One region of the Erwinia sp. AC075 genome, then DNA from elsewhere that is predicted to be linked to it. Evidence: predicted binding sites of a transcription regulator. Region 1 holds the regulator's gene; the other holds the start of a gene.

Region 1 (4,126 bases):
GCCTATGACCTGCTGGATCTGCTGCGGGCAAGTGAGCCTCAGGCGAAGCCGCCAACGGTTTATCGCGCGCTGGATTTTCTGCTTGAACAGGGATTTGTGCACCGCGTTGAGTCCACCAACAGCTACGTAGTCTGCCATCATTTTGAACAGCCTTCTCACACTTCTGCGATGCTGATCTGCGATCGCTGCGGGTCAGTTGCAGAGCAACAGGCTGAAGGGGTGGAAAACATTTTGAAAATGCTGGCCCTGACCTCGGGATTCGCACTGGCTAATAGTGTTATCGAAGCTCATGGGTTGTGCCGGGGTTGTGTCGAAGTGGAAGCCTGCACGCATCAGGATGCATGCCAGCACGATCATACTGTCGCCAGCAAGAAGCGTGGCAAGTAGAGCGTCATCGCAGGGTAATTTCTTAGGTTAAAGAAGGGATAGTGCTGGGGGATTAAGTGGCACTGTCCTTGTGCCGGGGTAGGAGCATCGTCCTGAAACTAAATCTTGTCAGAGATTTTGCTGCAAATCAGAAACGGTGGTTATTGTGGGTTTCCCACTCACCGAGTTCCTTCTCTGCTTGCTCTTTGCCATATCCGTAGCGTTCCTGAATCTTGCCTACAAGCTGATCGCGTTTACCTTCGACGACGGTCAGATCGTCATCAGTCAGCTTGCCCCATTTTTCTTTAAATTTACCTTTCAACTGTTTCCAGTTACCGCTGGCTTCGTCTTTGTTCATCTTATAACTCCTCAACCTTAGGTTCACAGCTTTAGGGATTTCGTCTTTGCAGACCACACAGCAGCAACATAAAACGCTGCTTAACTGCTTAACGTACAGATAATTGTAGTAGATGATGGCGAGTTTGCCCGTAATGGCGAAAGATAAAGCCACATTTTTAGCTAAAAGTGACAACGAAAAGTGAAAAAAGGCAGGGAGATCAGCAGATAACGAAGCGGCAGGTGGGTGTAACGAATTATTTCAGCCCGCAAACCAGCTGTTGTTGCGCCAGTGCCTGCGCCAGATGAGCCACAACGTCAACCCACGCAGCAGCAGGAACACGGTAACGGCCAGCCACAGACCATGGTTGCCTAACGACGGCACGGTGAACAGCGTCGCGCCGTAGCCCAGTGCCGCAATCAGCATGCCGTTGCGCATTTCACTGGCGCGCGTGGCACCAATAAACATGCCATCCAGCAGATAACACCAGACACCGCAGACCGGCAGGACAATCTGCCAGAACAGATAGGTGTCAGCCTGCTGCTGCAGTTCGGGGATTGAGGTCAGTAAGGCAACAATATGCGTGCCGGCAAGGCCATAGAGAATTGAAAAGGCCAGTGCCACCAGTCCTGCCTGGCGACAGGCCGCGTGCCAAATCAGCAGCAACCTTTTTGCGTCCTTTGCCCCATAAGCTTCGCCGGAGCAGGCTTCTACCGCATAGGCAAAGCCGTCCAGCGCGTAAGCGGTAAAGGTCAGGAACATCAACAATACGGCGTTGACGGCGACGACCTCACTGCCCAGCCGCGCACCCAATATCGTCAAGGAAACAAAGCACAGTTGCAGCAGTAAAGATCGCAACATAATGTCCCGATTCAGCCGCAGCAGCCGGCCGAAATTGCCCTGCCAGGCGGTTTTCAGCATCGGCAGCGAAATGCCCCGCAGCTTCAGCACCCGCCAGACCATAACCAGCCCAATCGCCAGCGTGACGTATTCTGCAATCGCCGTGGCCGCCGCCGCACCCTGCACGCCCCAGCCCAGCCCCATCACGAACCACAGATCCAGCACGATGTTGACCAGGTTTCCGACAACCAGCAGGATCACCGGCGCACGGGCATACTGTACGCCCAGCAGCCAGCCCAGTAATACCAGGTTGGCCAGCGTCGCAGGTGCACTTAACCAGCGGATATTCATAAACAGGGCGGCCTGATGCAGCACGGCAGGATCGCCACCCACGACAGAGAGCGCCAGGTGGTTAAGCGGGGATTTCAGCAGAATAAACAGCAGGCCAGCCGCCAGGGCAATCAGTAGCGGCTGCATCAGTGCGCGGGCCAGCGCCGGTTTATCACCCGCACCAAAGGCCTGCGCGGTTAATCCGGTGGTGCTCATCCGCAGGAACAGCAGCAGCATAAACAGGAAGCTGGTCGCGGTAGTGCCCACGGCAACGCCGCCGAGGCAGGAAGGACTGTCAAGGTGACCAATGACCGCGGTATCCACCAGGCCCAGTAAGGGCACGGAGATATTCGACAGGATCATTGGCAGCGCCAGCCGCCAGAGTTGGTTATCTGAGGGAGAAAATAATCGCATGGTCATCCACTGTGCGACTGGCTTAAAAGCATCACGGAAGCTGAATATGCCAGTCAATAAGGCATACAGCTTACCAAAAGAGAAACGCGCCGCAAAAGCAGCGCGTTAAGGTCAGGCGTTTACAGCCAGTTGCCGTTGCGGATTACGCCGACGGCCAGACCTTCAATCGACAGGGTCTGCAAGCGCAGATCGACCACGATCGGTTGGAATTCGCCGTTTTCAGGCAGCAGATGCACGATATTGCCCTGCTTCTTGAGGCGCTTTACCGTCACCTCGTCGTCAATGCGCGCAACCACGACCTGGCCGTTACGCACATCCTGAGTCTTATGCACAGCCAACAGATCGCCGTCCATAATCCCGATATCTTTCATCGACATGCCGCTAACACGCAGCAGGAAGTCGGCGCCCGGCTTGAACAGTTCAGGATCCACCTTGTAGTGGCCTTCAATGTGCTCTTCCGCCAGCAAAGGTTCACCTGCGGCGACACGGCCAATCAGCGGCAACCCTTCCTCTTCTTCCATCATCAGACGGATACCGCGAGACGCGCCGGAAACAATCTCGATCACGCCTTTACGTGCCAGCGCTTTGAGATGCTCTTCAGCCGCATTCGGGGAACGGAAACCGAGCTGTGCAGCGATTTCTGCCCGCGTCGGTGGCATGCCGGTCTGGTTAATGTGGTCGCGTATCAGGTCATAAACCTGCTGCTGCCTTGCAGTTAGTGCTTTCATCCCGCCCCCTGGTTGTTTATACAGTCAGCTGTGAGTATATACAGGTATTTGTGCGTTGAAAACCTAAAGATGTGGAAAAAACAGCAGTTTGTCAGATTATGGAAAGCGCGCCGCAATCAGGGAATTAGCAGCATTACCCAGACGAAAACAGCGAGTAGTATCGTCAGCAACACGGCAGCGGAGCCCATATCTTTGGCGCGACCCGATAAAGGATGCATCTCGCTGCCAATGCGGTCGACCACCGCTTCCAGCGCGCTGTTAAGGATTTCAACAATGATCACCAACATCACGGACCCTATCAGCAACACCCGCGTGACGGCGTCCACATCCAGCCAGCACGCCACAATCACCGCGACAATGCCGGCCACCGCTTCCTGGCGAAAAGCCGCTTCGTTTTGCCAGGCGGCGCGTATTCCTTTCCAGGAATAACCGGCGGCATTAATGATACGAGTCAATCCGGTGACGTTATTTGCCATAATCAGGGAACCCTTTGAGATGTTTAACGTCAATGTCTGGGTGGCGCACATTTTGCAACACCACAGATCTCACTGGCGCTTTCTGGTATGCTTGCGGCGCTTTGCTAACAAGAGGCTTCATGGTATCTATGTCAGGTTGGCGTAACTTATATTATAACTTATTGAATTTACCAGTAAAATTCCTGGTAAAAAGTAAAGCGATTCCCGCCGAGCCGGTTTCCGAGCTGGCGCTGGATACATCGCGCCCTATTATGTATGTGCTGCCTTATGATTCAAAGGCCGATCTGCTGGCGTTGCGTGAGCAATGCCGTAAACAGGATCTGCCCGATCCTTTAGATCCGCTGGAAATCGACGGTACGGTTTTGCCACGTCATGTGTTTATCCATGACGGCCCACGCGTATTCCCCTATTTCGTGCCTAACGTTGAATCGGTAAAACTGTTCCACGAATACCTCGATTTGCACCGCAGCAACCCGCTGCTGGACGTGCAGATGGTGCCGGTATCCGTGATGTTTGGCCGTGCACCAGGCCGTGAAGTGCAGGGCGACGATCAGCCTCATCTGCGCGTGTTGAATGGCATTCAAAAATTCTTTGCCGTGCTGTGGTTAGGCCGCGACAGCTTTGTCCGCTTCTCA
Region 2 (4,126 bases), 710 kb from region 1:
GCGGCTGGTGCAGGAATACCCGATCAAGTCCCGTTCGGTGGTGGCGCATATCCGCCAGGCCAACCGGGGCGAAGTGTCGCTGGAAAATACCCATCCGTTCACCCGTGAACTGTGGGGCCGCAACTGGACCTATGCGCACAACGGGCAGCTGAAAGGCTATAAAGGGATGGATACCGGGCCGTTCAGGCCGATCGGTGAAACGGACAGCGAGCAGGCATTTTGCTGGCTGCTGCATAAGCTGACCACCCGTTATCCGCGTACGCCGGGGAACTGGCCTGCGGTATTCCGTTATATTGCTGAACTGGCGGCGGAGCTGCGTGAGAAGGGCGTGTTTAATATGCTGCTGTCGGACGGGCGGTATTTAATGGCGTTCTGTTCGACCAATCTTTTCTGGATCACCCGACGGGCACCGTTTGGCAAAGCCACGTTGCTGGATCAGGATGTCGAGATTGATTTTCAAAAGCAGACCACGCCGAACGACGTGGTCACGGTGATCGCCACTCAGCCCCTGACGGGGAATGAAACCTGGAACAAGATTGAACCAGGTGACTGGGCGTTATTTTGCCTCGGTGAGCGCGAGCGCTGATCCGGAAACCGGCGCGCTGATCAGGGAACCTGGCTGGTTCAGCACGTAATGACCTTCATTAACACTCACTGACGGCGGCAGGCGGTTTTGCACAAATTGGGCATAGCCAGGCTGCAGCTGTTTCCAGAAGCTGTAATACACCGAATTGCGATGACGCTGCAGATTGCTGTCGGTCATGCGGAACGGGTAAATGCTCACTTCCACTCGCGGCTGGCCGTTACGCAGCGCCGCATCAACAAACTGATAGATATCGGCAATGTTGGCATCGGTCATCGCATAGCAGCCAATCGACACGCAGCTGCCGTGGATCATCAGGTATTTCCCTTCATAACCCTGCTGGCGATCGTATTCGTTGGGGAAGCCGACGTTAATGGCGCGGTAGAACCGGCTGTCAGGCTTCAGCTGGGAAAGTCCCACGCTGTAAAATCCTTCCGGACTTTTAAAATCGCCCTGACGACGTTTTGGGCCTAAACCGCCCGAAAAGTTACAGATGCGGTAGCTGTCCAGCAAGCGGTAGTCGTTACCGATTTTGCCATACAGTTCCAGCGTACGTTCTTCTTTGAAAATCTGGATATACACGGGGGTGCCGAGTAATTGTTTCTTTAACTCTTTGCTTACCGGCGCGAGCGGAAGTACCGGGGACGTTGGTACGCTGGCGAAGACGACGGCTGGCAGAAAAATCATCGCAAACAGCAGTGCGATTTTGCCCATTCTGGTTCCCTTGAAAAAGAGGGTTGGATGCTATGCCCGAGGGCAGTGTCACTTGCAATATCGGAGAAATCCGCTATCGCTGCGTCACATTAGCATTGTCTATTTTTTTATCAAGTCGCCAGTGAACAAATTGAGAAAGAAAAAATTGCCGGAAGCCTATGCCGCTGCGCTTTACCGGGCGAACGGCATGTTGAAACCCGGCTGATTAACTGTATACTTATCCAGTGCATCTGGGGGGGATATGCGTAAGATCATTCACGTTGATATGGACTGCTTTTTCGCGGCGGTAGAAATGCGCGACGATCCCAGCCTGCGTGATATCCCGATCGCCATTGGCGGCAGCCATCTGAAGCGCGGGGTTATCAGCACGGCCAACTACCCCGCGCGGAAGTTTGGTGTGCACAGCGCCATGTCCACCGCGATGGCGCTGAAGCTCTGCCCGCATCTGAAAGTGATCCCTGGCCGCTTCGAAGCCTATAAAGAAGCCAGCCAGCATATTCGTGAAATCTTCTCGCGCTACACCTCGCTGATTGAACCGCTGTCGCTGGACGAAGCCTATCTCGACGTCACCGACAGCCCGCACTGTCACGGCTCTGCCACGCTGATGGCGCGCGACATCCGCCAGACCATCGCCCGCGAACTCAATCTCACCGCTTCCGCCGGCATTGCGCCGATCAAGTTCGCCGCCAAAATCGCCTCCGATTTAAACAAGCCTGACGGGCAGTATGTGATTACGCCCGACTCGCTACCGCAGTTTCTGCTGACGCTGCCGCTGGCGAAAATTCCCGGCGTCGGTAAAGTCACCGCCAAAAAGCTGGAGGAAATGGGGCTGCAAACCTGCGCTGACGTGCAGAGCACCGATCTCTCCGCGCTGTTAAAACGCTTTGGCAAGTTTGGCCGGGTGATCTGGGAACGCAGCAACGGCATCGACGAGCGGGAAGTGGTGACCGAGCGCTTACGCAAATCACTCGGCGTGGAACGCACGCTGTCGGAAGATATTCACAGCTGGGAAGCCTGCCTGGAGATCATCGATTTCCTGTATGACGAGCTGGAGCGTCGGCTGATCAAAATCAAACCTGACCGGCAGATTGCGCGTCAGGGCGTGAAGCTGAAGTTCTCCGATTTCCAGCAAACCACTCAGGAGCACATCTGGCCGATGCTGAATAAGGCGGATTTGATCGAGGTGGCGCGCAAAACCTGGGAAGAGCGACGCGGTGGAAGAGGCGTCAGGCTGGTGGGATTGCACGTTACGCTGCTGAATCCGCAGCTGGAAAGGCAGTTATTGCTGGGGCTGTAAGACGGCGGAGTTGTGATCGACAGAGGTTGCCGGGGGATGAAAGAAAACGGGCGGAATCTCATCCGCCCGTCAGCCGGCTTATGACTTGGCCGGGATCGCCTTCAGCAGCGCGGTCAGCAGTTTCCAGTACAGGCCAACGCTTTCGATATGCACTTGCTCATCCGGTGAGTGTGGGCCGGTAATGGTCGGTCCGATAGACACCATATCCATGTCCGGATACGGCTTCTTAAACAGACCACATTCCAGACCCGCGTGGATCACCTGAATGTTCGGCGTTTTGCCAAACAGTTTTTTATAGGTCTCACCAACCAGCGCCATCACCGGCGAGGACGCGTCCGGCTGCCAGCCAGGGTAATTGCCTTTGGCCACGGTTTTCGCGCCCGCCAGCTCGCCTAACGCGGTCAGCATTTCCACCACGTAGTCTTTCCCGCTGTCGATCAGCGAACGGATCAGGCAGTTGATCTTCGCTTCATCCTCTTTCAACGACACCACGCCAAGGTTCAGCGAGGTTTCGACCACGCCTTTCATCACGTCTGAATTACGGATCACGCCGTTTGGCGTGCTGTTCATCAGGGCAATAAAGGTATCGCGGCTTGCCGCCGTCAGCGCCTGGTCGCCAGCCGCCACGTTCTCAACCACGATGTTGATGTTCTTCTCTTTCAGGCTCAGCTCGGACTTAAGCGTTTCCAGATAGCTCAGTGCCAGGCTTTTCAGCGCGTCGACGTTGTCTGACGGTACCGCCAGCGTGGCCACCGCTTCACGCGGGATGGCGTTGCGCAGCGTGCCGCCGGTGAAGTCCACCAGACGCAGATCCAGCGCCTTAGCGTGCGCGAACAGGAAGCGGGATAGCAGTTTGTTAGCGTTACCCAGACCGACGTGAATATCACAGCCAGAGTGGCCGCCTTTCAGACCTTTCAGGGTCAGCTTCAGCGGCTCGTAGCCAGCCGGAACGGCTTCACGGCTGATGGCCAGCGTCGAGGTGAAATCAATGCCACCGGCGCAACCCATATAGATCTCACCTTCTTCTTCGGAGTCGGTGTTGATCAGGATATCGGCCTGCAGCCAGTTCGGCTGAAGACCAAAGGCGCCGACCATGCCGGTCTCTTCGGTCATGGTCAGCAGCACTTCCAGCGGACCGTGCTCAACGCTCGGGTCGGCCAGCACCGCCAGCGCGGACGCCATGCCAATGCCGTTATCGGCGCCCAGCGTGGTGCCGCGCGCTTTTACCCATTCGCCGTCAATCCATGGCTGAATCGGATCTTTCGTGAAGTCATGCACGGTGTCGTTATTTTTCTGCGGCACCATATCGAGGTGCGCCTGCAGGGCAACCGGCTTCAGATTTTCCAGACCGGCAGTGGCAGGCTTGCGGATCAGAATGTTACCCACTGCATCGCGGTCGGTCGTTAAACCTTGCTCTTTCGCCCACGACAGAATGTGTTCTGCCAGTGCTTCTTCGTGATAAGACGGGTGCGGAATCGAGCAGATTTTGGCAAAAATATCCCACAACGGCTGGGGGGAAAGTTGAGATAATT

The links. The regulator LexA, encoded in region 1, represses DNA repair genes until DNA is damaged. The targets are predictions, from matches to a motif close to TNCTGTATGTACATACAGNA.
Region 2: a site for LexA is predicted at 1,505-1,524, ahead of dinB (DNA polymerase IV). Genes of this name have one in related genera too.

The regions. Positions count from the first base shown of each region.
Region 1 is NZ_CEEDEU010000001.1:3,416,694-3,420,819, forward strand. Features, by position in the region: gene zur (zinc uptake transcriptional repressor Zur) at 1-387, shown strand, start outside; gene AC0IXH_RS16110 (CsbD family protein) at 515-724, opposite strand; gene dinF (MATE family efflux transporter DinF) at 965-2,287, opposite strand; gene lexA (transcriptional repressor LexA) at 2,407-3,015, opposite strand; gene AC0IXH_RS16125 (diacylglycerol kinase) at 3,132-3,491, opposite strand; gene plsB (glycerol-3-phosphate 1-O-acyltransferase PlsB) at 3,620-4,126, shown strand, end outside.
Region 2 is NZ_CEEDEU010000001.1:2,707,006-2,711,131, reverse strand. Features, by position in the region: gene AC0IXH_RS12930 (class II glutamine amidotransferase) at 1-586, shown strand, start outside; gene dpaA (peptidoglycan meso-diaminopimelic acid protein amidase) at 557-1,297, opposite strand; gene dinB (DNA polymerase IV) at 1,539-2,594, shown strand; gene pepD (beta-Ala-His dipeptidase) at 2,673-4,126, opposite strand, start outside.